Solitalea canadensis DSM 3403: one gene and its partner. The protein of the gene in region 1 binds, or shares a complex with, the protein of each later gene. Links are inferred from orthologs where the notes say so. Each region holds a gene or a part of one and is shown on either strand. Other genes may lie near its edges. The genes, in order: tsaE and tsaD.

Region 1 (16,429 bases):
GGAGTAATGGTTGTTGGGGGTTGAAATTTTCCAACCGGGTATTTTAACGCGTCTAAGCCTGCAATCATAGTGAATTTTGTATATAATTTGAAGTTATAAAGATTTTAAAGAAATCACCCCAATGGGGGCCCAAAGTGTAGAATGATTTCCCTTTAAATTTTAAAGAAATTAATAAAGGTTAAATTAAACGTTTAAATACGCGGTCATAAAAGTCAAAAACAAATCGGAATAACTTTTGAAGATTCTTTCTGTAACCTTCATATATAGAGCGTATTTTAGGTATTTACGAATCCCTTTGATAAAAGATCGAAGGGATTTTTGTTATAACTAGGATGCAAACTTTTTTGTCATTATCTACCTTATAACCTAACTTGGAACAAGCCTAATAGTTTAACCTCATTTGAACAGTAATATGAACATTTTCCTCTATCTGTTTGCCTTTGTTATTGGCTTAATCATTCCACTTCAAACGGCAGTTAACAATCAGTTGCGAATAACTGTGGCAGGAAGCCCGGTTGTTACGGCATTTATCTCTTTTCTGGTTGGAGCAATAACACTATTGATAATAGCTTTGGTAACGGGTCAGAAAATGGATCAGTTTTTTAGTCAGCAAATAAGCTGGTGGAAATTTTCGGGTGGGGCAATGGGTGCTTTGTTTGTTTTTGGTTCAATTGTGTTGGCTCCACGGATTGGGATGGCAGGGATGATTAGTTTGATTATTGCCGGTCAAATCTTTTCATCACTCATTTTTGATAAATTCGGACTTTTAGGGTTGGCCATAAGAGAGATATCATGGGCTCGAATCATTGGAGCGTTACTGGTAATTATTGGAGTTGTGTTAGTCAACTTTTCCGACCAATTATTTAAATCAAAATAATATTCATCAACATAATGAAAAAAATCACGTCAATATTCTTTCTGGCGGTTATTGCTGGAGCCTGTAATCAGTCGCCTAATAAGAGTGCAAAAACAATCGATAAAACAGATTCTATCATTTTTCATAAAATGCTCGATAATTATTGGGATGAACGCATGCAGCTTTTCCCTTTGGAAGCAACGACTAATGGAGATAATCGTTTTAATGACCAATTAAGAAATGATGGAAGCGCAGCATTTCTAAAAAAGAGCAAAGACTTTTTCACCAAGTATAGTGAGTATTTAAAGAAAATTGACCGGAACACGCTAAGTGATAACGATAAAATTAGCTTCGACATATTTAATCGTGAAATGAGTATTTCGTTAGAAGGGTTTAATTACCATCCGGAATATATGCCCATAAACCAGTTCTGGAGCTTGCCTTTGTCGTTTCCTCAGTTAGGTTCCGGCGAGGGTAATCAGCCATTTGTAACGGTTAAAGATTATGATAATTTCTTGGGCAGAATCACAGGCTTTTCAATCTGGACAGATACTGCAATTGCCAATATGCGCACAGGAATTAGAAAGGGATATGTTTTGCCAAAGGCATTGGTGGAGAAAATCATACCTCAAATGGAATCTATTCCGGCTGATGATGTAACAAAAAGCATTTTTTATGGACCAATTAATAAAATGCCTTCGAGCTTTAGTGATGCGGATAAAAAACGCTTGACGGAGGCCTATGCTAAAGCAATTAACGATCAAATCAACAAAGCATATAAAAAGCTGGGAGAGTTTTTTAAGGATGAATATTTACCGAAAGCCAGAACAACTTCAGGTATTGATACTATTCCACAGGGTAAAGAAACTTATCAGTACTTGATTAGGTATTGGACGACAACAGATAAAACTCCTGACGAAGTTTTCAATTTAGGTTTACAAGAGGTGGCAACGATCAGGGCTGAAATGGAGAAGGTAAAAAAACAGGTGGGCTTTAAAGGCGACTTGAAGGCATTTTTCAACTTTGCAAATTCCGATAAACGTTTTATGCCATTTAAAACTCCTAAAGAAGTTATTGATGCATTTTGGGCCATAAAAACAAAAGAAGATCCGCAACTACATAAAATGTTTGATCATACACCAAAAATGAAATTTGAGATCAGGCAAACAGAAGCGTTCAGGGCAGCATCGGCCAGTGCAGAATATCAACCGGGAACAGCTGACGGATCAAGGCCAGGTATATTTTATGTTCCGATTATCGATGCTACCAAGTTCAATACAGTTGGAATGGAGACGTTGTTTTTGCATGAAGCAATTCCGGGGCATCATTATCAAAATGCACTGCAGATAGAGAACACTTCTTTACCAACATTCCGCCGTTTTGCATGGTATGGAGCTTATGGCGAAGGTTGGGCTCTTTATGCTGAAAGTCTTGGGAAAGAATTGGGCTTGTTTTCAGATCCGTACCAATATTTAGGACATTTAAGTGATGCGATGCTTCGTTCTGTTCGTTTAGTGATTGATGCCGGTTTACACTCAAAAGGCTGGACACGTGAGCAAGCGATTCAATATATGCTTGACAATATGCGGATTTCAGATGCTGAAGCAACATCAGAAGTTGAGCGTTATATGGCCATTCCGGGGCAAGCATTATCTTACAAAATCGGACAGCTAAAAATCAGGGAGCTGCGTACAAAATATGAGAAGCAATTAGGAAAGAAATTTAAGTTGGCCGAGTTCCATGACCAGGTATTGAATGACGGATGCTTACCGTTAGAAGTTCTGGAATCTAAAATGGATGCCTGGGCAGCTAAAAAGTAGGGACCTCACCCTAAATCCCTCTACTCAAGGAGAGGGATTTGAAGACAGTGCAAGAATGCTCAATTATACACTCAAAACTTTTGGACAAAACAAAGGTTATTCAGCCGTCATTCCGAGCGCTCCCTTCTCCTCAAGGAGAAGGCCGGGGATGAGGTGACTTTTAGTACTTCTTATACAAATTATACAAAATAAGCTTTGTTGAATCCGTCAGTGCCGGAGTAACATCCGACTGAATAAAATGCCTTTTAAAAGCAGTTATCGCAGCATCGCCATTTCGAGTATCGTAACCGATAATTCGTAAGGCCTCTAACGGTTTAAAATCAGTTGGGACAGTATCTAAAGGCATTGTGTACCATAACCCGAAACCTTTATCAGCAAGTTTTTTCCAGGGGAATTTTTCGCTTGGATCGGGTTTGCGAGTTGGAGCAATATCGGCATGTCCGATAAAGTTTGCCGTTGGAATGTTATAGTTGGTTTTCAATTTACCAAGTAAAACCAGCAGACTATTTATCTGTGCATCCGCAAAAGGCTCTTTGCCATTGTTGTCTAATTCAATACCAATAGAGTTAGAATTAATATCAGTGCAATTTCCCCATTTTGCGTTTCCCGCATGCCAGGCACGCAGATAATCATTAAGCATATGCACCACTTTGCCATCTCTACTCACCACATAATGAGCGCTTACTTGTGTGCGAGTAAGTGTAAATGTTTTTAATGTTTGTGCTAATGAGTCCTGTGCTGTATGATGGATAATTACATAGTTTGGCTTGCGCAGGTTATAGTTTACGGTTGCAACCCATTGCGATGCCGGCACCGAATCCGGAGGTAAAACAGTCGGTGTCATTTCTTTTAAAGTCTGTATATATGTTTTTAACTGTTTTTTATAAGCTTTCCGACTGGCAGCATAAGGGTCATTACTGCAAGAATTCAACAACATAGCCGTGGAAAACAGGTAGAGCGCATTTTTGAAAGTAAACCTCATTAGTAAATCTTTTTATCAATGTCGAAAGATAATGAATCAAAAACGCCAATAAGAATCGATAATGTAAAATAGCCGGCAGACTAAAATGAAGGTCATGAAACCTTACAATAACAGCCAACGTCTGCAGGAATTTTACATATCGACCTTATATTTCTCAAATTTTGAAAACCTATGATTGCTTGGAAGACAATCTAAATTGTTTTTCTGATCAGGTAATGTAGAGGAGGTAGCATTGCTGATGTAAAAACTAAGACATTTAACTTCTGATGCCCATAGAAGTTACCGGGAAATAGGATTTTTTTAAATAACATTTATAACTCCCTGAATCTTAGTATTGAAAAATGAGACTAACGTAACATTTCCTTGATGATGACAGGAAATATAAAGAATGCATTTATTTTTCGGCTTCTTCACTATTAACTAAAGAAGCTGTATAATGAATTTAAAGAGACAATTACCTGCTATGATAATGGTATGTGGAATGTTAGTGGCTGTGGAGGATAAAGCTTTTGCTCAAAATGCTAATCCTTTACTAAGTGATTACAAAACACCATTTGGTGTACCCGATTTTGAAAAAATCAAACCGGAGCATTTTATGCCTGCTTTTGAAGAAGGTATGAAATTGCAACAGCAACGTATTGCTGCAATTACAATGCAACGTTCTGTTCCGACTTTTGAGAATACAATTTCCGCGCTAGAGGGTAGTGGCGAGGCACTGGGTAAAGTATCGACGGTGTTTTTTAATCTTACTTCGGCCAATACAAATGCCGAAATTGAAAAGATCTCCCAACAAATTGCTCCTAAGTTATCACAACATAGTGATGATATTTACCTGAATGCAGAACTGTTTAAACGTGTTAAGACCGTTTATGATAACAGATCGAAGGCTAAACTAACTCCGGAGCAAACCCGCCTACTGGAAAAAACATACAAAGCATTTGTGCGTAGCGGCGCAAATCTAGATTTGGCTAAGCAAACAAAAATGCGCGAGATCAATAAAGAGCTATCCGTGTTAACAGTTAAGTTCGGTCAGAATTTATTAAAAGAGACTAACGGATTTGAGTTAATTATTGATAACAAGGAAGATCTCGCTGGTTTACCAGAGTCAGCGATTGCCGCTGCTGCTCAATCGGCAAAAGGAGCTGGTAAAGAAGGAAAGTGGCGATTTACTTTACACAATCCCAGTGTGATGCCATTCTTACAATATGCTGATAACCGCCAGTTGCGTAAGAAAATGTACAATGCGTACATCAATCGTTGTAATAACAACAATGAGCTTGATAACAAAGAAGTGCTTTCAAAGATCGTTTCGCTACGCGCTGATAAAGCTTCATTATTAGGTTACAGTGATCATGCATCATACGTTTTGGAAGAAACAATGGCTAAATCTCCGGATAAAGCTTATGAGTTGTTGAATGGTCTATGGCAGTCTGCTCTTCCTGTTGCAAAACGCGAAGCAAGCGAAATGCAATCGTTAATGAACCGCACCAATCCAGGACAACAATTGGAGGCTTGGGACTGGAGTTATTATGCTGATAAAGTACGTAAGGATAAGTACAATTTCAATGCTGAAGAAATGCGTCCGTACTTCAAACTTGAAAACGTTCGTGAAGGTATTTTTGAAGTTACCAGAAGGTTATACGGTTTAAGTTTTACAGAGATTAAAGACATTCCTAAATATCATCAGGATGTTATTGCATATGAGGTAAAAGAAGTAAATGGTCGTCATGTAGGTGTTTTCTATATGGACTTTTTCCCTCGTGCATCTAAACGCAGTGGTGCATGGATGACTTCGTATCGCAAACAAGCGATAAAAGACGGTAAAATGATCAGTCCTGTTGTTTCAATTGTTTGCAATTTCTCACAACCAACAACAGACAAGCCTGCATTATTAACCGCTGATGAGGTAGAAACTTTCTTCCACGAGTTCGGACATGCATTACACGGGTTACTTTCAAATGTGAAATTCGAGAGTTTATCAGGAACCTCAGTGCCACGAGACTTCGTTGAGCTTCCATCACAAATAATGGAAAACTGGGCGTTTGAACCGGAAGTATTGGGCTTCTATGCTAAACATTACCAAACTGGTGAATTGATCCCTACAGCATTGGTTGAGAAAATGAAAAAAGCTTCTAAATTCAATCAGGGGTTTGCTACAGTAGAATACTTGGCAGCGTCATTGTTGGATATGGGTTATCATACTACGCCTGCCGGAAAACAAATCAACACCACTGCATTTGAGAAAGAGCAAATGGACAAAATCGGTTTAATCGGACAGATTGCACCACGTTACCGCAGTACTTACTTCCAACATATTTTCTCAGGAGGATATTCAGCGGGCTATTACAGCTATATATGGTCTGAAGTGTTAGATAGCGATGCTTTTGCCGCATTTAAAGAAACAGGAAACCTGTTTGATCCTAAAACGGCTGCCTCATTCCGTAAGAACGTTTTAGAGAAAGGCGGAACCGAAGATCCGATGACACTTTACAAATCATTCAGAGGCGCTGAGCCTAATGTGAAGTATTTGTTGGAGAAACGCGGGTTGGATAAGGCGTTGTAGGGTTAGTTAACTCCACTGCAAAATAGTTGAAAAATAAAATATAATTTTAAGCAGTAGTAAGCATCGGTTTACTACTGCTTTTGTTTTTATACAACCAAGGGTTTGACAATTGAACGCTAAAGCTGATCTTTTGTCTCAATCACTATTATATTAGAAGATAATTACAGTTTTTGGGAAAGTAGAGTATAATAAAATGTATCTAAATGAATTGAGCGAAAGCTCTTATGAGTAACAAAGGAGTAAGAGTAAACATTATTCTTTGACAATTTCTACTATTTCATATGGCTTGAAGCAGCTAACCTCAAATCATTCCTATGCGAATTACATTAACCGTTTTTTTAGTATCGCTGACATTGTTGGTCCATGGGCAACAAAAGAAAACCTATTTTCCTGCCTGGACCTTTCAGCAAAAGAATATAAATATCTATGGTGTTTCAGCGGGTTTGTGGAACTTTACGAATGATCCACAAAATACATCCAGCAACGGCCTTCGTTTTTCGCTAATTGGCGAAGGCATTGTGGTAGCCTTAGCTCCCCGAAGTCCGATCGCAGAGAGTGACAATTTGTTCCAATCTATTATAGATGAACCCATTTCGGAGCGAGTTAATGGCATTAGTTTACCCGGAACAGGTAATGCTGGCAGCTATGAAATTAATGGAGTTGCCATAGGTTTAGTTGGGCATCTGCATAACAGCGTCAATGGAATATCTGTTGCTGCGATGATAAATGCGGCGCAGCGGCACAATGGTATTCAAACCACATTATTTATGAATCAATGCTATCAAATGAATGGAATTCAGGTGGGTATTTTTAATACCAGCAAAAAGACACGAGGCTTTCAAATAGGTCTTTGGAATGTAAATGAAAGAAGAAAACTTCCGCTAATTAACTGGAATTTTGGCAGTAAAAATAGTTAACGTGTATATGAAAATCCTTTTAGATGTGGAATGGAGAAAGCTCTGAATATTTTATAAGGCAAATAACACAATAACAACAATTCTGTAAAAACTTATATCAACTATGAATATCCAAACTCATTTAATAAATAATACGAAGGTTGCAGAAGTGATTTCGGATGAAATGATTATTAGGACAGCTGAAGACGGTCTCGGTTTGTTAGGAGATATTTATTATCAGGGTTTTGATAATCTGATTATCTATGACCGAAATATTACGGTCGATTTTTTTGACTTGAAGAACCGGATAGCCGGAGAAATTCTTCAAAAGTTCTCCAATTACCGCGTTCGACTGGCTATAGTTGGAGATTTTACTAATTATTCAGGAAAAAGCATTAGGGATTTTATATTCGAAAGTAATAAAATGGGACATATTAATTTTGTGAGCTCTCTTTCTGAAGCATTGGCCAAACTTTCAAAAAGATAATAGAAAACCATGTGGGAAGACTTATTGTTTTATCCAATTTGGCTAAATCATAGGTAACCGTTAACAAAAAGGGACTTTTATATAAAAGTCCCTTTTTGTTTTATTGCAACTGCCCTAAAGCAATTCTAATCCTTTCAATCGTCTCTTCTTTGCCGATCATCTCAGCAATATCAAAAACTGCTGGTCCGAATTTACCACCCACCAACATAATCCGTAAAGGAAGCATAATCTCCCCCACTTTCAATCCTTTTTCAGCACCTAATGCTTTAAATTCATTTTCAAGATCAGTTGCGTTCCATGATGGGGTTTGAGAGAATGCTGCGATCAAATCATTAAAGAAAGCTGTTTTTTCATCATTCCATTTCGGTTTTACAGAGTCAATATCTAATTCGTGCGGACGGCGGAAAAAGAACGAAGCTTGTTGCCAAAAATCAGGTAAAAGCACGCAACGATCTTTTATCAATGCAATCACTTTATTTAGATAAGTCTCATCAGTTACATTGATGCCGTTTGATTCTAATACCGATAATACGTGTGGGCGTAAGGTTTCGGTATCAGTCTTTTTGATCCACTCAGCATTGAACCATTTAGCTTTTTCGAAATCGAATTTTGCCCCGGCTTTGCTAACGCGTTCGATAGAGAATTTTTGGATCATTTCATCAAGCGTAAATAACTCCTGGTCCGTTCCGTCATTCCAACCCAACATCACCAATAAATTGATAAAAGCTTCTGGCAAGAAACCCAATTCACGGAATCCTTTGGTTAGATCACCGGATTTTGGATCTGTCCAGTTCATCGCATACACAGGGAATCCTAAACGATCACCATCGCGTTTGCTTAGTTTACCATTTCCATCAGGTTTTAAGATAAGCGGTAAGTGAGCCCACTCAGGCATCTCATTTTCCCAACCTAAATATTTCCACAACAAAATATGGATTGGCGCAGATGGCAACCATTCTTCACCACGGAAAGCGTGCGAGATTTTCATTAGATAATCATCCACTACAACCGCTAAGTGATAAGTTGGCATACCATCAGCTTTCAAAAGCACTTTATCATCAACGAGGTTAGTATCGAAACTTACTTCACCACGAATCATATCGGTAAACGTTACGGTTTCATCGGCAGGCATTTTTATCCGCACCACATGAGGAATGCCTTGTTCGATCAATGATTTCGTTTCATCAGCCGAAAGCGAAATTGAGTTACGCATTTCCTGGCGAAAAGTATGTCCATATTGAAAATTTGGAATAGCTTCACGTTTAGCCGTTAACTCTTCAGGGGTATCAAAAGCATAATAAGCGAAACCGGCATTTACCAGCTGCTCTGCATACTGACGATACATTGGTTTACGTTCGCTTTGGCGATATGGAGTATAGGGGCCACCCAGTTGCGGACTCTCATCCGGATTTAGGCCGCACCATTTCAAACACTCAACAATATATTCTTCAGCACCAGGAACGTAACGGGTTTGGTCAGTATCTTCAATACGCAACACAAACTCACCACCATGATGCTTTGCAAACAAATAATTAAATAATACGGTACGAACACCTCCGAGGTGCAAACCTCCGGTAGGGCTTGGTGCAAAACGAACTCGAACTTTATTAGCCATAATTTTTTAGAAGGATAAATGGATTGAACATCTGCGTCTTAACCTGATTAGGAAGATGGTGTTCTTTTTCCAGATCGGCGCAAATATACCTTATTTTACAATCTTGTCGTTTTATAAATAACACGCTGTGTTTTTAGCAAGGTGATCATGCTTAAAATTGCATTAAGCTCAATGCAATTAATTCTAAAATTGTACATTTAAAATCACCATGTGTAATAATTTATAAAAATTAAATGAATGTTAGCTTGTGACTGCTTGATGACCATAAAAAAACAAACTAACTTTCAGAAAAATTGTATTTGACTCTGTATTGCCGTCGATGAGAATGGATGTTTATGCGCAAAAAAGGCGCTGGAAATTGTTATTGTTAATATTTGCGTTGTCTATAGGTGCTATCTCACTAGTTTATACTAATTATCTCGTGAGTTTGATGGCAGAAAGCGAACGTAGAAATGCAGAATTGTGGGCATTAAGTACCAAACTTAAAATTGAAGTGGAAGATGAGCATTTCCTGGATTTCCTAACCGACGTACAAAATAAGTATACACAAATCCCTGCTATACTTACAGATTCTAAGAATCAAATCCTTTCTTATAAAGGTCTTGATTCCTTAAAGACAAATATTTCTACGGATAAAAGCCGAACCTATGATCCGGTTTACTTTAAGGAACAGTTGGAAATTATGAAGGATCAACATCCTCCTATTATAGTGAAGGTGGGCTCTGATGATGCTTTTTATGTGTATTATAAAGACTCACAATTGCTTAATTCAATCAAGTATTTTCCATACCGTCAGTTAACAGGTATTGCAGTGTTCTTGATTCTGGCATACCTGGCCTTTAGTTCATCCCGTCGATCCGAGCAAAACCAGGTTTGGGTAGGTATGGCAAAAGAGACGGCGCATCAATTAGGTACGCCTATTTCATCAATGATGGCCTGGATTGAAATATTGAAAGACAAATACGGTGAAAAGGATGCAGAATTGTTGGAAGAAATGGAGAGTGATGTTGGTCGGCTAGAGGTTATTGCCGAACGTTTTTCTAAAATTGGGTCGGCCCCGGTACTTGAAAAGCATAATGTAAAAGATGTAGTCAGAAATTATATTGATTATTTAGAGAAACGAATATCTAAGAAAATCAGTTTTAAAGTTACCGGAGAACCTGTAGCAGCAGAATTAAGCGTTCCGTTGTTCGAATGGGTAATTGAGAATCTTTGTAAAAACGCAGTAAATGCCATTGGTACCAATGAAGGTGAGATTACGTTAAATGTCTCTCAGAATAAAACACACGTGTATGTGGATGTTTCAGATACGGGTACTGGTATCCCTAAATCAAAATTTGAAACCGTGTTTCAGCCTGGTTATACAACCCGGAAACGAGGTTGGGGCTTGGGACTTTCACTTACGCGTCGTATTGTAGAGAATTACCACAAAGGTCAGGTATATGTTAAAGATTCTGAATTAGGAAAAGGAACAACATTCAGAGTAGTTCTGAATGGATAAGTTGCTGCTCAAATAGTATTTTTGCTGCCTGTAAATGCAAATTGACCATGGAAGTTATTGTAGAGAATATTGATGGACTTTCTGATGCCGCACAAAAACTGATCGAGTTTGCTGCTGACGATCGTGTTATAATTTTTAATGGTGATTTAGGAGCAGGCAAAACTACTTTTATTAAAGCTGTATGTAAAGTATTAGGCGTTGAAGAAGTGGTTTCCAGTCCTACTTTTTCATTGGTGAATCAGTATGAAACGGATGGTCCTGTGATTTATCATTTCGATTTTTACAGGTTAAAAAATGAAATGGAAGCTTTTGATATGGGCTATGAAGAATATTTCTATAGCGGGAGTTATTGTTTTGTTGAATGGCCTTCAAAAATCCCTAACCTACTTCCTGAGCATTATACTGAAGTAATTATTGCAGAGGCCGAAAACGGACATCGAAATATTCGCCTTGTTAAGCATATAAATTAGTTTAATTGAACACGAACAAATTTCTGATATAAAGGTTTAAAAGAAGAGCAATACTTTAAAGAATGCACATCCTTGAAGTAATTTTTTTGCTATTTTTGAAAAACACGGTATTATCCACACGTATTATTAATGAGTTCTACAACCATGCAGGGGTTTAGTGAAGTAGCCAAGCAGGCGCTGATGCAGCCACAAGAATCATTGTTGAAGCTTAAGCATAAAAAACGCGAGCTTGTTATTGCCATTCCTAAAGAAACTTATTTCCAGGAAAAACGGATCGCAATAACACCATCTTCCGTTGAAGTATTAGTAAACAATGGTCATGATGTGCATGTTGAAGCCGGAGCTGGCGAAGGTGCCCGTTTTTCTGACAAGAAATACAGTGAGGCTGGCGCAAAAATCATTTACGATCGTAAAGAGTTGTATCAGTCGGATATCATCATGAAGGTGGCTCCTCCATCAATGTCTGAGATAGAGCTCATGAAACCCGGACAAACTCTCATTTCAGCCCTTAATCTTGCTAATTTAAAAGAAGATGCCATCAAAGCATTAATGCATAAGAAAATTAATGCATTAGGCTATGAATACCTGAAGGATGACGATGGCAGTTTTATGGTGGTGCGTTCAATGAGTGAAATTGTAGGGAATACCGCTATTTTAATAGCCGCTGAATATTTGAGCAATAGCAAGCATGGAAAGGGAATGATGTTTGGAGGCGTGACAGGGATACCTTCTACAGAGGTCGTTATTCTCGGCGCAGGAACAGTTGCCGAATTTGCAGCTCGTGCAGCTTTGGCTCTAGGTTGTGAAGTTAAAGTTTTTGATGACTCCTTATATCGCTTACGCCGTTTGCAAGGTGCACTAAGTCAACGCATTTTCACTTCTGTTATTCAACCCAAAGTACTGCTAAAAGCATTAAAAACCTGTGATGTGGCTATTGGTGCCATTCGCGCAAAGAACGGTCAGGTTCCATGTGTGGTAAGCGAAGAAATGGTGGCCCAAATGCCTGCAGACTCAGTGATTATTGATGTAAGTATTGATCAGGGCGGATGTTTTGAAACCTCAAAGGTTACAAATCATGACACCCCGGTTTTTATGAAAAACAACGTAATTCATTATTGTGTTCCAAATATTGCTTCCCGGGTAGCCCGAACAGCCTCTTATGCACTTACCAATATTTTTACACCTATTTTGTTAGATATTGGTGATCATGGAGGGATAAAAAATATGCTGTGGAATAAAACGGGCGTTAGACACGGTGTTTATGTTTACCAAGGACATTTAACAAATAAATACCTGGGCGATCAGTTTAATATTCCTTATAAGGATCTTGATTTATTGGTTGCCGCACAGGTTTAATCTTCTTCGAATGAATAAAAGACACTACACCTTTTTTCTTGCACTCAGCTTCTTGTCTTTCCATGCATTTAGCCAGATGGCTAAGCCGAATAAATATGGACTGAAGATAGTTTCGGATGTTGAAAGCTATAAAGGACAAGTAAAACTGGATTCGAATAAAACGTTGGTAGAGATCAATAAATATATTCCCAATGTTGCCCTCGATATACGTTATGCAACAACAAAAAATTTCATGGGCGAGCAAATGTATGCTTCTGCCGCCGCGTTTACCCGTTTACCTGTTGTTAGAGCATTACAAAAAGTGCAAAAGGAGTTAAATGAAAAAGGTTTGGGTTTGAAAATATTTGATGGTTATCGACCTTATACTGTAACTGTCGCCTTTTATGAAAAGCAAAAAGATTCAGTTTTCGTTGCTGCACCTTGGAAAGGTTCGCGTCATAACAGAGGTTGTGCAATCGATCTTACTATCATCAATTTAAAAAATGGTAAAGAACTCAAAATGCCAACGGGCTTTGATGACTTCACCACAAAAGCCTATGCTGATTCTCCCAATGCTTCTAAAAAGGAAATAGCCAATAGGGAATTGCTAAAATCAGTAATGTCTAAAAATGGTTTTACCGTTTATAAAGAAGAGTGGTGGCATTATGATTTCAATAATTGGAAAGACTATGACCTTACCGACATCAGTTTTGAAGAACTTTATCGGTTACAAGTAAGTCAGTAATGCATTTGCCAACTGCTCTACATCTTCTTTAGTGTGTGTACTGTTTAATACAACACGAGTTACCGGTTCACTTTGAGGAGTTGGGTAAGGAAATGACGACAACAGGATATGATGATGAAGCAGTTTTTCTGTGATCCCGTTGTTGTTAATGTTAAAAACCGGAAGTCCTTCAGAAGTGATTGTTTTCTTCAATGAATCAATCAGGATAGCAAAATGAGTCCTTATCGTTCTTAATTTTTGCCTCTCGTCTTCATAGATCGATTGCGCATTTACAAATGCATGTAAATAAGCAGGTACAAGCGGAGAGCCTCCAACAAACACCCCATCAGATTTAATTTTATTGACCCGATTCTCACTGCCGGCTATAATGCCGCCCGGTAATCCAAGTGCTTTTCCCATCGATGAAACCATGATCCGCTCGATGGTAGGTGATTTTGGAAGTTGCGGCCAATGACCTGCCCCTTGTTCTCCTATTAATCCGAATCCATGTGAATCATCAATTACTATAATTAGTCGTAGGTCGTTAGGCAAGTTTTGCAACCAACTTAAATCATAGCGTTTGGCTTGCAGAATATCAATAGTGTTAAGAAAAATAACAGCTTCCGGAAACTTGTGCGATTTTAACTCTTTTAACACATGATCGGTCCAGTGTTCATAGGTCTGAATCCGCGATTGGTAATTTAATGGCCTTAAAGCCGGATGTATTCCGGGAGAAATGAATAAATGTGCATGATCTTCAAACTGTCGTAATACCAGTTGTCCGGCCAGCATACCCGAAGAAACAGTTAAGGCTGAGTCGCTACCGACCATTTCTGCAAGCTTAGCTTCTGCTTCTTCATAAATGTCGAAAACCACATTCCCGTTTCTGGAGCTCCCATAATTGGTTCCAAAACGTTCGAACCCTTCCATTAGTAACTTCCTGAAAACTTCGTTCTGAGGAATGCCTAAATAGGCAGTTCCCGCGAAAACAAGAAACTCTTCATTGTTTCGTAAAACAGTACGTCCTGTATGAGATGAAATAATTAGTTTTTCCGGCATCAGCCTAAAGATAGTAGTAATGTGTTAAGTTGGAAATAGATGGGTTGAAATTAGGTATTAATTACCTTCAAGGTGCGTGTAAATCAGATGTTCCTATTTGGACAATAGATCGGCAACTCCCGCATTATAGATAGTAGCAATGTGTTAGGCTGGGAAATCGATGGTTGAAAATAGTTGCCAGTTCAATAAGATGTCCCGATAGGGACAATAGATCGGTAAAAATATCTTGTTCCCCTTATGTCTATAGCCCTGTTAAGGGCTAAACAATTGCTGGAAGTTTTGCACCTGACGGCGCAAAAGCTGTTTTATAATCGCTGAATTACCGACTTTTTACTCCGATGGAGTATTCATTTTATAACCGACGACTTTGGTTGGTTAACATTTAAAAACCTTTACTATAAAACCTCAACTAATTGTGACGAAAAATTCCCGATCATTTATAGAACGACCGGGAACTTACTTCTAAAGATCCAATCGCCATAAAGCAATTCAGATCCTTACTCTCTCATTTTTATTTAACGACTAATTGATATAAAGGTTGTTATGAAAAAAAAGTATGTATTGTAGAAGGCTCAAACTATGGAGTATTCGCGCTTTAATGGGTAGTGAGGGGATCTAATGAGAAGTATGTTTAACCAAGTGAAATGAATTTCCGAATATATAAATACTACTTGTTAGTTAATTCCTATCTAAAAGGCTTAAAGGTAATTTCTTCAGGAATCATTATAACGATTTCATAGCTCACTAAGAAAAATAGTAGTAAGAATTTCTCCTTCCATCTCCTAACAAACCCTTCCGAAAAACAGTATAATTCATTTGGGTTAACCGTTGTTAGACATTTAAGGAATTTAAACAGCTATGCTTGTAAAAACATTTGGCAGCGCCGTGTACGGTGTTCAGGCCATAACCATTACTGTTGAAGTAAACGTTACTGCCGGTACTAAATATTTCATCGTCGGTCTACCTGATAATGCAGTAAAGGAAAGCTATCAGCGTATCGAAGCGGCTTTAAAGAATACAGACTTTCACCTGCCACGCATGAAAATCGTGGTAAACATGGCTCCGGCAGATATTAAAAAGGAAGGATCCGCTTATGATCTCACTATTGCTGCCGGAATTTTAGCAGCTTCGGGACAGATTGTTGACGTAGAAAATGTGGGTCGTTACATTATTATGGGTGAATTGTCATTGGATGGAGGATTACAACCAATAAGAGGAGCGTTACCCATCGCTATTCAGGCTCGGGAAGAAGGCTTTAAGGGGATTATACTTCCCAAACAAAATGCACGAGAGGCTGCGATTGTAAGTGATTTGGATGTTTATGGTGTAGAATCAATAAAAGAGGTGGTCGAACTTTTAAATGGAAATTCGACGCTAGAACCTGTAAAAGTCAATACGCGCGAAGAATTTTATAAAAACATCAATAACTATGAGTTTGACTTTGCCGATGTTAAAGGGCAGGAAAATATAAAGCGAGCCTTGGAAATTGCTGCAGCTGGTGGTCATAACCTGATTCTGATTGGTCCACCGGGGGCAGGGAAAACAATGCTGGCTAAACGATTGCCTACGATTCTTCCTCCTTTAAATCTTCATGAAGCGTTAGAAACAACCAAAATTCATTCTGTGGCCGGAAAGCTTTCTGCTAGTGATGCCTTGTTGACAATTCGTCCTTTCCGATCTCCTCATCATACTGTTTCTGATGTAGCATTGGTTGGAGGAGGCGGAAATCCTCAGCCGGGTGAAATTTCTCTGGCTCATAATGGTGTTTTGTTTCTGGATGAACTGCCGGAGTTTAAGCGAACGGTGTTGGAGGTAATGCGACAGCCGCTGGAAGAGCGTCGAGTAACTATCTCTCGTGCTAGAATTTCCGTGGAGTATCCGGCCAGTTTTATGCTGGTAGCGTCTATGAATCCTTGTCCTTGTGGTTTTTATAATCATCCGGAAAAAGAATGCGTTTGTGCACCGGGAGTGGTGCAGAAATACCTGAGTAAAATATCAGGACCCTTACTCGATCGTATTGATATTCATGTAGAGGTAACTCCGGTTGCATTCCATGAGCTTTCGGCTGAGCGTTTATCCGAGAAAAGTGAAGTGATTCGTAATCGTGTAATTGTGGCGCGC
Region 2 (16,484 bases), 4.4 Mb from region 1 along the record:
GAGATGATCTCTATACTTTTAGGTGGAACTCGGAACTTCAAAAGGCACGATTGCTCGGTCTGCGGGACAATAAATCAGTAAAGTTTAAGTGGGAAGATGATGAACCATATTGTTATTTTGAATTAGAAATTCTACAAGACGAACTTACAGGCGATGTTGCGTTAGCAGTTACCGATTTTACTACCGAAGATGAAAAAAGTGAAAAGAAATTAATCTGGGACAATCAGGTTGATAATCTCTTGAGTCTTATCGGAGCATAAGCATTTTTGTTTCTTATTTAATACCTTTGTGCCTTAAATAAGTCGGATGAAAAAGCTTCATAAGCTCATAATAATATCGTATTTAAGACCTTTCGTAGCAACCTTCTTTATCGTTTCATTCATCTTATTGATGTTGTTTTTATTTAAATACATCGATGAGTTGGTTGGAAAGGGTTTAGAGTGGTACACTATTCTTCAGTTATTGGGCTATAATTTTGCGGTTAACGTTCCGTTAGCCTTGCCGTTGGCCATACTTTTAGCCTCTATCATGACCTTTGGTAACCTGGGCGAGCAGTATGAACTGGTAGCAATTAAGGCATCCGGCATTTCATTATCCAGAGCTATGATTCCGTTGGTAGTGGTGATGGTATTCTTAAGTATTGCAGCTTTTTATTTCTCCAATATCGTGATGCCTCATTCCTTTCTTAAAATGGCCTCGCTACTCTATGATGTAAGGCAAAAGAAAGCAGCATTCAATATTCCGGAGGGCGTTTTTTACAATGACCTCGAAGGATATTCCATTCGAGTGAACCATAAAGATAAAGACGGCAAAACCCTTCATGAGCTTATGATCTATGATCATACCAAAGGAAATGGCAATATGAGCGTAATCATGGCGAATAAAGGGGAGATGTTTAAATCTGATGATGGTCGTTATTTAGTGTTAAATTTGTTTGATGGGGTTCGTTATGAAGAATCGCCGGGTGATAATGGCTATAATGAACGTCAGCGACAAACACGTATTCGGTTTAAGGAGTTTGGGTTGAAGTTCGATATGTCGGGCTTTAATCTTTCCAGAACAAAGGAAGAATTATTTAAAGATAACTATCAAATGCTGAATGTTCGTCAGCTAATGGCGAAAGAAGATTCCCTGCAAAACCTGATGGCCCTAAAGCAACGTAACCTGAGTTTGTACGTAAAACCAACCTTTTTAATATACCGTCCGCAGGCAAACTTTGCTAAATTAAAAGCCGATACCAACCTTAAGTGGAAAAATAAGGACATCATAATGAATTTGCCTAAGTCGGATCGCTTGCTCACTGTTGATGATGCAATAAATTCGATGAGAAATGTTAAAAGCTATTTAACATCGGCTAAGGATGAAGATAAGGCACAGGTAGAAATTTTAAGAAAGCATATGGTCGAATTTCACCGTAAATTTACCTTGTCATTCGCTTGTATGGTATTGTTCTTTATCGGTGCGCCAATGGGAGCAATTGTACGTAAAGGCGGATTAGGATTACCTGTTGTAGTGTCGATCTTGTTTTTCCTTGTTTTTCACGTTTTATCAATCAGTGGTGAAAAGTTTGCAAAACAAGGGGCTTTGGCTCCTTATCAGGGAATGTGGATGGCAACCATTGTATTGGTTCCAATCGGTGCTTTTTTAACCTACAAAGCGGCAACAGACTCTGCGCTATTTGATGTAGAAAAGTATCAACGGTTTTTTAAGAATCTGTTCTCCAAAAAGAAAGAAGTATAATATCAAGCATATTTGCAACCTTAAAACTTAACCGCGCTAAGGTTGTTCAATATAAATAAACCTTATAATAATGTTAAATACAATAGAGGAAGCGATAGAGGATATCAAAGCCGGGAAGATGTTGATTGTGGTGGATGATGAGGATCGCGAAAACGAAGGCGATTTTTTAATGGCCGCAGAAAAAGTTACTCCTGAAGATATCAACTTCATGATAACACATGGAAAAGGTTTAGTTTGTGCGCCAATTACTGCCCAGCGTTGTGAGGAGTTAAAGCTCGAAATGATGGTGGGAAGAAATACGGCTACACATGAAACTAACTTTACTGTTTCGGTAGACTTGTTGGGTCATGGTTGTACTACAGGAATCTCTGCTCAGGATAGAGCTAAGACTATTCAGGCGATGATCGATCCTAATCTTGATCCTGCTGAATTAGGTCGTCCGGGACATATTTTTCCTTTACGTGCTGTTGAAGGAGGAGTGATACGTCGTGCCGGGCATACGGAAGCGGCAGTTGATTTACCTCGTATGGCCGGATTATACCCAGCAGGTGTTATTTGCGAGATTATGAACGAAGACGGAACGATGGCACGATTACCCGATCTTCTGAAAATTGCCGAAAGATTTAATTTGAAAGTAATCTCTATCCAGGATTTGATCTCTTACCGTTTGAGTAAAGAGTCGTTAATCCGTAAAGAGGTTTCAGTTAAGCTACCTACCGAGTGGGGTGATTTTGATATTGTTGCGTTCACCCAGTTGAATACCGGAGAAAATCATTTAGCCTTAGTTAAAGGAACCTGGGAGCCTAATGAGCCTGTATTAGTTCGTGTTCACTCTTCATGTGTTACCGGAGATATCTTTGGTTCTTGCCGTTGTGATTGTGGTCCGCAGCTTCATAAAGCCATGGAAATGGTGGAGAAAGCCGGCAAAGGACTCATTATCTATATGAATCAAGAGGGCAGAGGCATTGGGCTGATCAATAAATTGAAAGCATACCATTTACAAGAAAATGGATTAGATACCGTTGAAGCAAACCTGAAATTAGGTTTCAAGATGGATGAACGTGATTATGGTGTTGGAGCTCAAATTATTCGTTCGCTGGGGGTTACCAAGATGAAATTAATGTCTAACAATCCTACAAAACGTGCCGGATTAATTGGTTATGGGTTAGAGGTGGTGGAAACAGTGCCAATTGAGATAACACATAATGAGCATAACGAAAATTATTTAATGACCAAACGAGATAAAATGGGTCATGCTATAATGAAAAACGATCCTGAATAATCAGGATCGTTTTTTTATTTATTAGAATTCAACCCGCTCACTGTCGTCAGCGTTGTCTTTTATATTTTCTTTGGCTTTTGCTTTTTCGAGTTCTTGTTTCTCGCGCTCTAGCCTTTCTTTTTCTTCCTGCTGTTTTTTCCGTTCTTCCAATCGTTGTTGTCTTCTGATTTCAGCTAGTCGTTGTTTCTTACGGGAGTTTTCGAAAAACTCTTTCCAGCTGTCAAAGTCTTTCCTGTACAGAATACCAACGCCTTGTTTATAATCAGAATCGTAAACCAAGTCATTACTGTTGGTAGTATTTGAGTGATTATAGGCTTTCAAACGAAGATTTCCATCAGGGAATATTAAATACTCTACATCGATATCGCTACTCAGGGCCGAACTGTTATTGGTATTATAATTACTGTTACCGGTAATGTTCTTATCTCGTGATGTAAATTGGCCGTTGATGATCAAGCGTTGATTTAACAAACGAACATTTCCTCCGAATTCGGTTTGCCCGCTCGCGTTTACGTTGGCATTCACATCAAAGTTTTGTGCGCCGATCGCCTCATTTAATAATGACGATAGTTTGGAAGATGCCAAATCAACTAATGAACCCGCGATAGCACCCTGTCCGAAGTTTTGGTTTTCAGATGTAAAACTTCCGGTAGATAATAGTCCGAATGCTTGTTTCTGAACATTACCCTCACTGCTGAAATAAGAAGCAAATGTATTTTCGTACAACGACTCGTTTTGAGGGAACGCAATCTTAAAGTCGTAGGTCATCTCGCTCAAGCTTCCCGAAACGTTGATAAGTGTATTAACAGTGATCCGCTGATTCATTTTTTCTTCAGAAGTTTCCGTTATACGGGCATCCGAATACAGGTTTGTCAAACTCGAACGGGTTTCATAAATCGCATTAACATTCATTCGCGCATCGTAAGGGTCTCCGTTAAAACGAACCGTACTTCCGTCAGAAATTTTGAATGTCTTTTTAATTCCCGGAATGCTCATGTCATATTTACCTTCTGTAAGGTTATATAGCCCAAACATCTGGAAATCTCCCAAGGTATTTATTCTAAGCTGAAGGTTACCATTTCCCTTACCTGTCATTGTTCCACCCGAGTTTTCTCCTAATAAAATTGAAACTTCTGCGGTAGGGTTAACGGTAAGGTCGAAATTCAGACGAAGTTTTAACTCTGAGTCTTCCTTCTTTTTAAGGTTTGCCAGTGTATCACGACTAACAAAGGTTACTAACTCGTCGCTACCAACGCTACTCTCATCAGAAATTGGAAGGAAGAACTGTGTGCCTTCATTAGTTGTTGCATTAATATCGATAAGCATATCGTTCAACGGGCCTTGGAAAAGGAAATTCCCGGTTGCGTACGCCGTTCCGTAGTAAATTTCGTTATCCTTTATAGTGGTGTTCAATGCCTGGAACCGATTGGCATTCAGACGTAAGTTTAACTTAACACTGTTAAGGTCAGAAAGGTCCATGTAACCATTGGCTGTAGCTGTGTGGTTTTTAACATCTCTTAAGTTGAAATTTTCAAATGTAATCCGACTATTCTCTACACCCAATTTATCATTAATTGTATAGCGGGTATTTAAGTAATCAACTCTTACTCCTGCATTGTTAAAAGATAAGGTACCGTTGATTTTTGGTTTAGCAATGCTACCGCGAACCAGTAAATTCATGGAGGTTTTGCCACTAAGATCGGAAACCAAACCTGTTAAGAAGGGTTGGAAAATAACCAGACTGGTTTCGTTCATCTCTACATCGGCAAAGATGTTGTCTTCTTTTTTTGTCGGTTGAGCAGATCCAGAAACACTGATTTTGGTAACGTCATCCTGCATCACATTCATTGAGAAGTTTACCTCATTGGTTTCACTGTACCATCGAGAAGAAATTTCGGCATCACCCAAAATATTATTGTTAAGACCAAGTTCATGAACGATCATGTCAGAACTCACTTTCGGCGCTTTTAAAACAGCAATCGTACTTGCATTTCCGGTTACGTAACCGCTGAGCCTTATGCCCTGGCTTTTTAGAAACGGATTTAAAATATTAAGGTCAAGATTGCGGAGATTAACAGTAAGAGGTTCATTATCTGTTTTAGAGATCATCCCCTCAACTGTTAATCGTTGGTCTTTATTATGCAGGGTAAAATCTTCAACGTGATAACCGTCCTCAGCAAATAGAATCCTGAACTTATCGTCAATTTTCCATCTTTCACTGTTAAGAGTTAACTCTGAAGGAAGTACACTAAAGATGGTGGAATCAGGAGTGAACAATAATTCCGCATTTAAGTCAAGTGCGTTGGTGCCTTTAGGATCTACTAGTTTTAGGTTGGAATTTACCTTGTCATTTCTCAGGTAGTTCGACATACCCACATCGTTGAACCTTAAGCTGTCCATTGCAAATGTTCCCAATGCAAGGTTCAGGAATAATGACTCATTACTATTACCCTGGTCAAGAATCAAGTTGTCGACCTCAAAGTTCTGGTACTTCAATTTTTTGATAGAACCATTAATAGTCATTTGATTCTTCTCACTATTGAAGTTACCAATGAATAACCCTTTCTCCGGAATCTTCAGGTCAGGAATAAAGATGGAAGTAATAGGAGTAAGGTCCTTTAGATAGATACCGAATTTAAAGTTCTGTGGAACGTGAGCTTTTGTTTGTTTCCATTTGAATGAAGGTAAATAAGCAGAAAGCATACTTTTTACTGCACCTTCCAAACGGGTTAAGGTATAATCTCCCTCAAAGCCTGCATTCAGCATATCTGATCTAAGTAAGAGTCTTTTAGCGGTGTCTCCCCTCATCTCCGAGATCACCTGGATACTGTCTAAATCAAATGAACCTTGTTTGGTGGTTAATTTAGTGCCTTCTAATAACAACTTACCCAGTACATTATCAATAGTGGTTCCGGTAAAGTTGCTACTGATATAAGTTGAAATAGCCAGCGTGTCTTTCATTAGCTTTAGCGCACGAAAATCAGCCTGCTTAATATCAGCTGTAAAGTTGTAAGATGGATTTTGGTTTAAATTGAATTTACCGTCAAAATCGATTATAAGATTTTTATCGTTGATGTTAAATGAGCCGTTAAATTTCTTAAGAGCCAAACTTCCGTTGATATCAATGTTTTGGTAGCGGTAACCATTATAATCAAAATAGGTAATCTTGGCATTCAGATCATCCTTCATTGTTTTGAAGTCAAAACCTTGTCCGTCAACATTGGCAGAAAGGGTTGTTTTGCCTAATGATTTAACACCGCTAAGTTTACCAATATCCAGGTCGGTGGTATTTACAAACCCTTTGTACAATGGTTTTTTCATGTCTCTGAAATCCATTGCAAGGTCAGTTAATGCAGAACCTGCATCACTTATCAAAATGCCTTTAATCTTGAAATTGTTATAACGACCTTTGAATGTTCCCTTGAAATCAACATTTCCAACCTGCTTCAGAATTTCTGGTAAAGCAACATCCTTCTGGTCTATGCTTGCTAGAATCTTATTGATATCATCACTATTGGTCACTAATTGTGCAAACTCAAGATCCATATCCGTGTCATTAATATGGGGCAATCCTTTGATAGCGATATTTCCTTTGATAAGTGTTTTATCGCCTGCACTAAAGGTTATGTTTTTAGTTTGTAGGTTGGTTACTGTTCCTTTTACAGTTCCGTCGAGGTTAACTTTAAGGGTGTAATCTTTAATGGCCGGAGCAAAATAGGTGATATCCTTAAAGTCTAGATGTGAGCGCTTAAAGTCGGCATCCATGTAAACCTTGCGAACAAAATGTTTGAAATCGCCAATACGATTATACCTAAAAGCTAAGTACTTACTGATATTACTATGAGGAGTGATCAGTTTTAAGTTATTAATTTCAATTTCTTTAGGGGTATACTTTACACGGCCGGCCAGTTTGTTAAGTACAAAGCCGCATTTCTCTTGCGCACTAAGATTTTTGAGGTTGGCAAGAATAACATCTCCATCCATGTTTACATCATTGGCCTGAATATTTACACCATATGCACGGATGTCAGCATAATTCATCCCCTCAGTTTTGGATGTATCGCTTTCATCTTTATAGATGAATGTCAGGTTCTTAATATCTATGTTGTTAACAGATAATTCGAAAGGCTTTGAAGGAGGTTTGGTAGTAGTGTCCGGAGCGCCGCTGAAGTAATTGATGATAAAGCTTAAATTTGTTGATTTTTTATCCTTTAACTCCTTGTAAGCGAAATAGGTATCGCTCAATTTTAGGTCAGCTACAGCTATTTTTCTGTTTTTCAGATTGAACTTGTTAAGGTCAACTTCAAGATAGCCGGAATAAAGCAAGGTGTCTTTTTTCAGGTCCTCAATGTATAAGCCTTCAATAACGACAGACTTAATAAACTTGATGTACAAACCTTTGATCTGAACCTTTGTTTTAAGTTCTTTAGAGAGATAATCGGCACCAAACTGAGCGGCTTTTGTTTGAAACCACTTGGTCTGACCGGCAAAATACAGCATCACCAGCAAGATGATTACCAAGCTGAATAAGTATAGCAGCGTTTTGCCTAATATTTTAATAACTTTGCCGATATTCTTAAAAACGTTTTTTAATTGCTCTGATATATAATAATTATGCCAGTAATTTTGGGAATCGAGTCGTCATGTGATGAAACTTCCGCTTCGGTATGTGCTGACGGTCAAATCTTATCCAATGTAATTGCTAATCAAACAGTTCACGAAGCTTTTGGGGGTGTTGTTCCCGAATTGGCATCACGCGTACATCAGCAAAATATTATACCCACTATCCACAAGGCAATTATCGACGCTAAAATAAGCAAAAAAGATATAAATGCGGTTGCTTTTACGCGTGGACCGGGTCTTTTAGGCTCACTTTTAGTTGGGTCTTCTTTTGCCAAATCATTTGCATTGGGTATGAACATTCCTTTGATCGATGTGAACCATATGCAAGCTCATATTTTAGCACATTTTATCGACGATCCAAAGCCGGTTTTTCCGTTTCTATGTCTCACAGTATCAGGCGGTCATACGCAAATTGTTAAAGTGAATGACTATTTTGATATGGAACTGATCGGGCAAACAACAGACGATGCAGCTGGTGAGGCTTTTGACAAAGCGGCAAAGATGTTGAATCTTCCTTATCCGGGCGGACCGTTGATCGATAAATATGCTAAAGAAGGAAATCCATCTGCTTATCAGTTTCCTGAACCTCAAATTCCGGGATTAGATTTTAGCTTTAGTGGGTTAAAAACGGCATTTCTTTATTTTGTGAGAGATAAGCAAAAGGAGAATCCGAATTTCCTGGAGGAAAACATGGCTGATGTTTGTGCGTCTATTCAACATCGTATCGTTTCTGTTTTGATCAATAAAATGAAAAAAGCAGTAAAAGAAACCGGGATCAACCAGGTGGCAATTGCTGGAGGAGTATCGGCTAATTCAGGATTAAGAAATGCTTTACTGGAAGCGGAACAAAAATGGAAATGGAAGGTGTTTATTCCAAAGTTTGAATACTGTACCGATAATGCAGCCATGATTGCTATTGCCGGATATCATAAATACTTAAAAGGTGAATTTGTAGGGCAGGAGGTGAGCCCGTTAGCAAGATGGAGTATTTAGCATATATCTTGTCATGCTAAGGCAGGAAGCATTTGAGTAAATAAACCTTGCCTCACATAATCTTGTCATGCTGAGGTACGAAGCATCTTTTGCAATAATGTTGTAAAAGTGCCATTTGTTGAAGTTGCCTTAGAGTGTTTTTTAAAGAACACACCCCTAACCCCTCTCAAGAGGGGACTTCGAATCAGCTACGCTGATGTTAGCCAATTCTAACTCACAATGCGAACATAACACTCTTGCCTTTATATAATCTTGTCATACTGAGGCACGAAGCATCTGTTACCTAAAGGAGAATGCTTCCTTTTTAGGGACAAGGGGTGTTTTCTCTATATTCAAACAAAAAACTCCGAAGCTTTAACTTCTGAGTTTTTTGTTATAATTTTTTTAATCCCAGATTAATGGTCTTTCAATACCCAACGTTCGTAAATAAGAAAGTAATTGACCCATGTGAACAGCTTCATGAAATACAATCCGATTTAAATAATCACCAAGAATTTTTCGTTGATTCTTAGTAGGTCTGATTATTTCAATTGTTGATAAATCATCTTCTGAATAATCCTTGATTTCTTGCATGAACTTATCGCTGAAAAATTGGGCAAAATCAAGCTCTTGTTCAACGGTTGTATAAGGTAGGTTGTCCCAAGGAGATTTAAAATCTCCAAGTTCTCCTCTGTTTTGGATGATCACATGGTAAATGTGCTCTGATTCCAATACGTGTCTAACCATTTCAATACAAGACATAGCCTCATGATCTGGTTTCCAATGCAAAAAATCAATAGGAATACCTTTCCAAAGGTTTATACTTCTTCTACGGGTTTCTTTAAAGTTTAATAAAATGGCTTCTTTAGCAGTCATTAGCGTATAATGTAAATATTAGTTTAGTCTTGTTCTGCATACTTTTCGCAGTAACGACAACCGCTCCATGTCCAATAAAAAACTCCGAAGCAATTAACTTCGGAGTCCTAATTATGCGATTTTAAGATCCCGATGGCAAACGGTATAATCTGTATAATCGAACATTGGTGAAATCACCAACTTATTCTTCATTATCTTGCATGCTTTCGCCGGTAACAACATGTCTGATTTTGCCTTCCAGTTCTTCCATCAGCTCAGGGTTGTCAAGGATCAGTTGTTTAACCGCGTCGCGGCCCTGACCTAATTTGCTGTCTCCGTAGCTGAACCATGAACCTGATTTCTTAATGATTTCATATTCAACACCTAAGTCGATAATTTCGCCGGCTTTAGAAATACCTTCGCCGTACATAATGTCGAACTCAGCTAAACGGAAAGGAGGAGCAACCTTGTTTTTAACGATTTTAACTTTTACGCGGTTACCTGCAACTTCTTCACCATCTTTAATTTGTCCGGTTCTGCGGATATCCAAACGAACAGATGCATAGAATTTCAATGCGTTACCACCAGTAGTTGTTTCAGGGTTACCAAACATTACACCGATTTTTTCACGTAGCTGGTTGATGAAAATACAGCAACATCCTGTTTTGCTGATTGTACCGGTAAGTTTACGCAATGCTTGTGACATCAAACGAGCTTGTAAACCCATTTTAGAATCACCCATTTCGCCTTCAATCTCACCTTTAGGAACCAATGCAGCTACCGAGTCAATAACAATGATGTCAATTGCTCCTGAGCGGATCAGGTTATCAGCAATTTCTAATGCCTGCTCACCATTATCAGGTTGTGAAATCAATAAATTATCAACATCAACACCTAATTTTTTAGCATAAAACTTGTCAAAAGCATGCTCAGCGTCGATGATTGCTGCGATACCACCTTTTTTCTGTGATTCAGCAATGGCGTGAATCGCTAAAGTGGTTTTACCTGATGATTCCGGACCGTATATTTCAATGATACGACCTTTTGGTAATCCACCAATTCCTAATGCAATATCTAATCCTAAAGAACCAGTTGAAATGGCCTCGATCGGCTCAATTGCCGTATCGCCCAATTTCATAATGGTGCCTTTTCCGTATGATTTTTCAAGTTTGTCTAACGTAAGTTGTAAAGCTTTTAGCTTTTCCAGTTTATTTTCGCTCATGGTACGTTTTGTTCTTGTTATAAAGTAAGTGTAAAAATAGAATAATATTTTTGAAAAATGCTAAATTTTTTTTCAATGATAAAAAAATTAGTATTTAAATTGCTTTTTTTAGCACTACTTGCTCAAAGTATTTGCAAAAGCTTGTAAGCGGACAAATATCGCATTTGGGGCTGCGTGCTAAACAGATATAACGACCATGTAAAATCAGCCAATGGTGTGCAACATGGATCTTATCTTGTGGAATATTCTTTACTAATTGCTTTTCGGCAGCCAGGGGTGTTTTGGCATTGGTGGTAAGCCCAATTCGTGCTGCAACCCTAAATACATGGGTGTCAACAGCCATTTTCGGCTGGCTGTAAATAACAGAAGCAATAACGTTAGCGGTTTTTCTGCCAACCCCCGGCATTTCCTGCAGTTCTTCAACTGTGGCAGGAACTTCTCCTTTAAATTTATCCACTAGCAGTTTAGCCATTCCGACTAAATGCTTCGCCTTATTATTAGGATAGCTGATACTTTTAATATAGGTAAAAACCTCATCGGAAGTAGATTCTTTTAAGACCTCGGGTGTAGGATAACGCTCGAACAAAGCCGGAGTAACCATATTTACCCTTTTATCCGTGCACTGCGCCGAAAGTATTACAGCCACTAATAATTCATAGGGGTTTGTATAATGAAGTTCAGTTTCGGCGTCAGGTTGATGTTCTGAAAAATAATCTATAAAAGCTTTATATCTGTCTTTCTTGATCATGACCAAAGATAGGTTTTATAGTTCATAGATGGTTCCATGGGTTGTTCATAGTTCATGGTTCATAGTCTTGAGTCGCGAGTCCGGAGTTTTGAGCCAATAGGCCATAGACCATAGTCCATGCATTATCTATAATCAATATAACTCAAACTCTAGACCCAGGCTATGATCTATGAACCATGAACTATGATCTATTAACACGACTCCTACTTCTGACTCCTGACTGAGAACTATGGACTATGGACTATCGACCATGGTCCATAGCCTATGCATTATCTATAATCAATATAACTCAAACTCTAGACCCAGGGCTCTGGACTATGATCTATGAACCATGATCTATTAACACGACTCCTGACTCTAGACTCGGGGCTCTGGACTCAGAACTATGATCTATGAAGCATGATCTATCAACTATGAACCATCAACAAACTAAAAAAGGTTTAAGCCACTTTAATGACTTAAACCTTTCGAAAATAAGAAAGCTGAATTACTTACGCGTTGAGCTTGAATATTTCAAGATGTTCTCAATCGCATTCCGGCTAGGTTCTACCATAATTTGGTTTAAGGCCTCCTTTATACTTCCCAGATTATCAAATCCTTCAGTAATAGCCTTTTCTGCTGCCAGGGATTGCTCCATCATTTCAGCTTCTTCGGGTGTTTCTTGAGTTCGCAATTTAGATACAGAATTTTGTTGCGTAAAGGTTTCTATCATAAATGATTATCTAGTTGTTAGCGTGAATAATAAGATAACGACAGTGTATTTCTTTTATTTTATTGATTCCAAAAAAATATTCCTGTAAAAAACAGTATTGTCAGCACTTTAAATAGACTTGTTAGTTAAACTTTGTGTCAATTTATTATCGTATAATTTTTGAGTTAGAATTGATAATCAGGAGTGATTTTATATGATTAAAAATAGACGAACGATATAAAAATGTTAAATAAATAAAGGAAATGTAACAGGCGTAATACAAAATGGTAGCAGTATGGTAATAGGTAATTAGTGTTAGCTTAACACTGTGAAGATAGTTTCGCGGCATAATCAAATCAGATTAAAAGTGGAAAAAATCTTTACTAAACAAATGCGTTTGCAATTATTGGCTATTCTCCTCACGTTGTTCATAACGTATAGCAATTCAATTGCACAAATTGCCCCGATTACGGGAGTTGTTACAGATAAAAATGGCCCCCTGCCAGGTGTAACGGTAAGCATTAAGGGAACCTCAACAGGTACATCAACAGATGGAAATGGTAAGTTTACCTTAAAACCTGCTAAAGAATTAACAAATGCTGATCAGCTTGAATTTAAAAGTATCGGCTATGTAACAGTTGTAAAGCCATTTAAAGGAAATACTGTTAATATAGTGTTGGTGGAAGATACTAAATCACTGAATGAGGTGGTTGTTACCGCTTTAGGTATTAAGAGAGAAGATAAGGCATTGGGTTATGCTGCTCAGTCTATTAATGGCAAAGAAGTAACGGAAGCTCGTTCCAATAACTGGGTAAGTTCGTTATCCGGCAAGGTTTCAGGCTTAAACTTGGTTTCTACCGGATCAGGCCCTTTAAACTCTACCCGTATTACTTTACGCGGTGATAATTCCTTAAATCCAAATGGAAATAACGCCCTGATTGTATTGGATGGAGTTCCGATGGGAAGTTCGATTACTTCAGCAGGAGTAAATGATGCCTACGGTGCAGGTTCCGGTAATGACGTTCCAGTCGATTTTGGTAATGGAATATCAGATATCAACCCTGACGATATTGAAAGTATCACTGTATTAAAAGGTGCAAGTGCAACCGCCTTATATGGTAGTCGCGCAGCCAACGGTGCATTAATTATTACAACCAAATCTGGTGCTCGTAAAACTAAAGGTATAGGTGTTACAGTGAACTCATCAATGAGTTTTAATGATGTGCTTAAGTGGCCTGATTATCAATATGAGTACGGACAAGGTGTTGGTAAAACCTTAACCCCTGCCGGCGATTTATACTACTCTTATGGTGCAACTGCTGATGGTGCAAGCACAAGTGGTACCAGTAGTGCATTTGGTCCTAAGTTTAACGGACAAATGTATTACCAGTATGATCCGTTGACACAAACCGGTAGTACAGAGCGCACCCTTTGGCAGCCTTATAAAAATAATATTAAAGATTTCTGGAGAACAGGATCGACTATAACTAATAGTGTATCTCTTGAAGGCGGTAACGAAAAAGGTTCGGCACGTGCTTCTATCACACATACAAAAAATAACTGGATCATGCCGAATACCGGTTTCGAGCGTATTACGGCTGCCGTTAGTTTAGATTATAAAATATCAGATAAGCTGAAATTAAGCTCTAAGGTAAATTATACCAATAAGCAGAGTGATAACCTTCCGGCAACAGGTTATAATAATCAATCGATATCTTATTTCATGATTTTCCAAAATCCTAACGTAGACCTTGCATGGTATGAACCTCGTTGGAAAAATGGTAAATATGAAATTGATCAGATCCACCCTTTCAGTTCATTCATCGATAATCCCTATGTGATTGCTTATGATATGACCAACTCGCTTAATAACAATCAGGTGGTTGGGAACATTATGGCAAACTATGAGATCTCTAGGAAGTTTGATTTAATGATTCGTTCGGGTATAGATATGAATAATGAAGATCGCGCACAACAACGTCCTTTCAGTACTGCTAATTTCCAGAGTGGTTATTTCAAACAGCAGAATATTTCTAAATATGAAATTAATACCGATGCGTTATTGACTTACCGTGATAAGTTATCTTCTAAGTTCGATCTTTCTGCATCGGTAGGAGCCAACACTATGAACCGTAAATATAATACGGTAAATGGATATGTAGATGGATTGGTTATTCCGGGAACATATAAATTATCTAATGGTATCAATGCACCAACCATGTCGACCATTGCTCAAAATAAAATGGTGAACAGTTTATATGGATTGGCTTCATTATCATATGATAGCAAGATCTTTTTAGACGTAACCGGACGTAATGATTGGTCGAGTACATTGCCGGTTCAAAACAACTCATTCTTCTATCCTTCGGTTAGTTCGAGTTTTATTTTGAACGAGTTGTTTAAGCTACCATCTCAGATCTCGTATGCTAAATTACGTTTATCTGCGGCACAGGTGGGTAATGATACTGATCCTTATAAAACCAATAAATACTATGGACAAAGCGAGTTCCCTGGTTCTGGTTCGGTTTCTACAACCCTATATAACGTAGACTTTAAACCGGAGATTACCACTAGTTACGAGGCCGGACTTGATGTTAAGTTATTTAATGGCAGAGTTGGTTTAGATGCAACTGTTTATAATAATAGAACAAAGAACCAAATTCTGGATGTGCCTTTAGAAGCTGCAACAGGTTACTCAGCAGCAGTTCTAAACGCTGGAATGGTAAGAAATCAGGGTGTTGAGTTAATGTTAAATGCTAAACCTTTTGATAAAGCATTTAAATGGTCGACAACTTTAACATGGTCTAAAAACAGAAATAAAGTGTTAGAACTGGCTGAAGGTATGATAGACCAGCAAGTGATCGGATACGGAGGTAATGCGACCATTATTGCAAAAGTTGGTGGTTCAACAGGTGATATTTATGGTTTTGGATTCGTAAGGTCTCCTGAAGGAAAGATTATCTACACCAAAGATGGTTTACCTGCCCGCGGTTCTGAGATTCAATATATCGGTAATGCTTATGCGGACTGGAAGGGTGGTTTCTTAAATGAATTCTCTTACAAAAATTACCGTTTCAGTTTCCTTGTTGATGGTCAGTACGGAGGTTTGGTGTATTCACAAACACACCACAAAATGAGTGAGCAAGGTAAACTTACCAATACCTTACCTGGTCGTGATGAAGGCTATGTGATTGGTGATGGTGTAGTGAAAAATGCCGATGGAACTTATTCTCCTAACACTACAAAAGTAGCTGTGGGTAACTATTACGCAGACTACTATCGTCGTGCAAATGTGGAGGCAAACTCTTTTGATGCTTCTTATTTAAAATTGAGAGAAGTACGTTTCGAATACACTTTACCTAAAAAATGGTTAAATAAAATTTTCGTTGAGCAGGCAAGCATTGCAGTGTATGGTCGCGACCTGGCGATGATCACTGATTTCCCAATGTTTGATCCTGAAACAGCCGCCCTTAATGGTGGTACTATTCTGCCAGGAGTAGAGATGGGACAATTGCCAAGCCCAAGAACATTTGGTATGAACTTAACGCTGAAATTTTAATTGTTAAAACCTGAAGAAATGAAATCAACGATAAAAAAAATAACAGCTTTAGTCCTTGCATTAAGTGCAATTAGTGTATCCTGTACTAAAGATTTTGAAGATTTAAATAAAGATCCGAACAGAAGCGATAAAATTAGTCCTGGTACCTTATTAAACCCGATCATATATAATGTGGCCAGTTTTAATACTTTAAGAAGTGATGCTTTCACTTTTGATATTATGCAAGTAGCATTGCCATATCCAAGTGCATCGGGAGGAGTACATCGTTATGATGTGTCAGAATCTGCAGGAAACTCAACATGGAAAACTTATTACCAATGGTTGATTAATACTAAGGAAATGCGTGCGGCTGCTGAAGCTTCACAGGATGCTAACTATCAGGCCATTTCAATGACCTTAAATTCATGGATCTATTCATTATTAACAGACTCTTTTGGTGATGTTCCAATGGATGAAGCGGTAAGAGGTGATGAAAAGATCTTTCAACCTAAGTTTAATACGCAAAAAGAGATATACACTAAAATCTTAGCAGATCTTGAAATTGCTAATACCTTGTTTGATCCATCGAAAAAGATGATCTATGGTACGGATATTTTATACGCTAATGATGTAGCTAAGTGGAAAAAATTCTGTAACTCACTACGTCTGCGTTTGCTTCTTCGTGTAGCGTCACAAACAGAGATGGACTCTTACACTAAAATGGCAACCATGATTGCTGATCCGGTGAAATATCCTGTATTTACTAAAAATGACGAGGCCGCAATTTTAAAAATCACAGGTGTGACCCCAAAC

What was found.
Region 2: the proteins of tsaE (region 1) and tsaD are in contact, whole or in part, in a crystal structure (PDB 6N9A), measured with the Thermotoga maritima proteins. The link is inferred for Solitalea canadensis DSM 3403 from one-to-one orthologs. Residues at the interface, in WP_004082108.1 of Thermotoga maritima: Leu37, Gly38, Lys46, Lys57, Val59, Lys60, Ser61, Thr63, Phe64, Thr65, Leu66, Met67, Val69, Pro71, Tyr82, Arg83, Leu84, Asp86, Asp88, Phe89, Asp93, Ile128, Asp130, Glu131, Arg134; in WP_004082750.1 of Thermotoga maritima: Cys10, Asp11, Arg49, His50, Leu82, Gly84, Gly135, Gly136, Glu154, Thr155, Leu156, Asp157, Asp158, Ser159, Glu162, Asp165, Lys166, Arg169, Leu170, Tyr175, Lys213, Thr214, Leu217, Tyr218, Gln221, Arg222, Asn324.

Annotation. Positions count from the first base shown.
Region 1 is NC_017770.1:4,635,620-4,652,048, forward strand. The notes cover bases 9,666-12,478. They hold tsaE (tRNA (adenosine(37)-N6)-threonylcarbamoyltransferase complex ATPase subunit type 1 TsaE), read left to right. Parts: upstream 9,666-10,767; coding sequence 10,768-11,190; downstream 11,191-12,478. Other genes in these bases: SOLCA_RS19520 (sensor histidine kinase), read left to right, coding at 9,666-10,720; SOLCA_RS19530 (alanine dehydrogenase), read left to right, coding at 11,320-12,478. In the rest of the region: SOLCA_RS19480 (YfiT family bacillithiol transferase), read right to left, coding at 1-68; SOLCA_RS19485 (DMT family transporter), read left to right, coding at 413-877; SOLCA_RS19490 (DUF885 domain-containing protein), read left to right, coding at 892-2,676; SOLCA_RS19495 (N-acetylmuramoyl-L-alanine amidase), read right to left, coding at 2,837-3,658; SOLCA_RS19500 (M3 family metallopeptidase), read left to right, coding at 4,095-6,221; SOLCA_RS19505 (LA_2272 family surface repeat-containing protein), read left to right, coding at 6,536-7,138; SOLCA_RS19510 (DUF4180 domain-containing protein), read left to right, coding at 7,242-7,604; gltX (glutamate--tRNA ligase), read right to left, coding at 7,705-9,219; more of SOLCA_RS19520, read left to right, coding at 9,545-9,665; more of SOLCA_RS19530, read left to right, coding at 12,479-12,546; SOLCA_RS19535 (M15 family metallopeptidase), read left to right, coding at 12,557-13,270; SOLCA_RS19540 (aminotransferase class I/II-fold pyridoxal phosphate-dependent enzyme), read right to left, coding at 13,253-14,308; SOLCA_RS19545 (YifB family Mg chelatase-like AAA ATPase), read left to right, coding at 15,167-16,429. UniProt on the Escherichia coli protein: Required for the formation of a threonylcarbamoyl group on adenosine at position 37 (t(6)A37) in tRNAs that read codons beginning with adenine.
Region 2 is NC_017770.1:271,106-287,589, forward strand. Bases 6,770-9,637 are described here. They hold tsaD (tRNA (adenosine(37)-N6)-threonylcarbamoyltransferase complex transferase subunit TsaD), read left to right. Parts: upstream 6,770-7,636; coding sequence 7,637-8,638; downstream 8,639-9,637. Other genes in these bases: SOLCA_RS01080 (translocation/assembly module TamB domain-containing protein), read right to left, coding at 6,770-7,522; SOLCA_RS01090 (DinB family protein), read right to left, coding at 9,023-9,493. In the rest of the region: SOLCA_RS01065 (START-like domain-containing protein), read left to right, coding at 1-260; SOLCA_RS01070 (LptF/LptG family permease), read left to right, coding at 307-1,740; SOLCA_RS01075 (bifunctional 3,4-dihydroxy-2-butanone-4-phosphate synthase/GTP cyclohydrolase II), read left to right, coding at 1,811-3,022; more of SOLCA_RS01080, read right to left, coding at 3,044-6,769; recombinase RecA, read right to left, coding at 9,675-10,694; nth (endonuclease III), read right to left, coding at 10,789-11,442; SOLCA_RS01105 (hypothetical protein), read right to left, coding at 11,930-12,154; SOLCA_RS01110 (SusC/RagA family TonB-linked outer membrane protein), read left to right, coding at 12,501-15,692; SOLCA_RS01115 (SusD/RagB family nutrient-binding outer membrane lipoprotein), read left to right, coding at 15,711-16,484.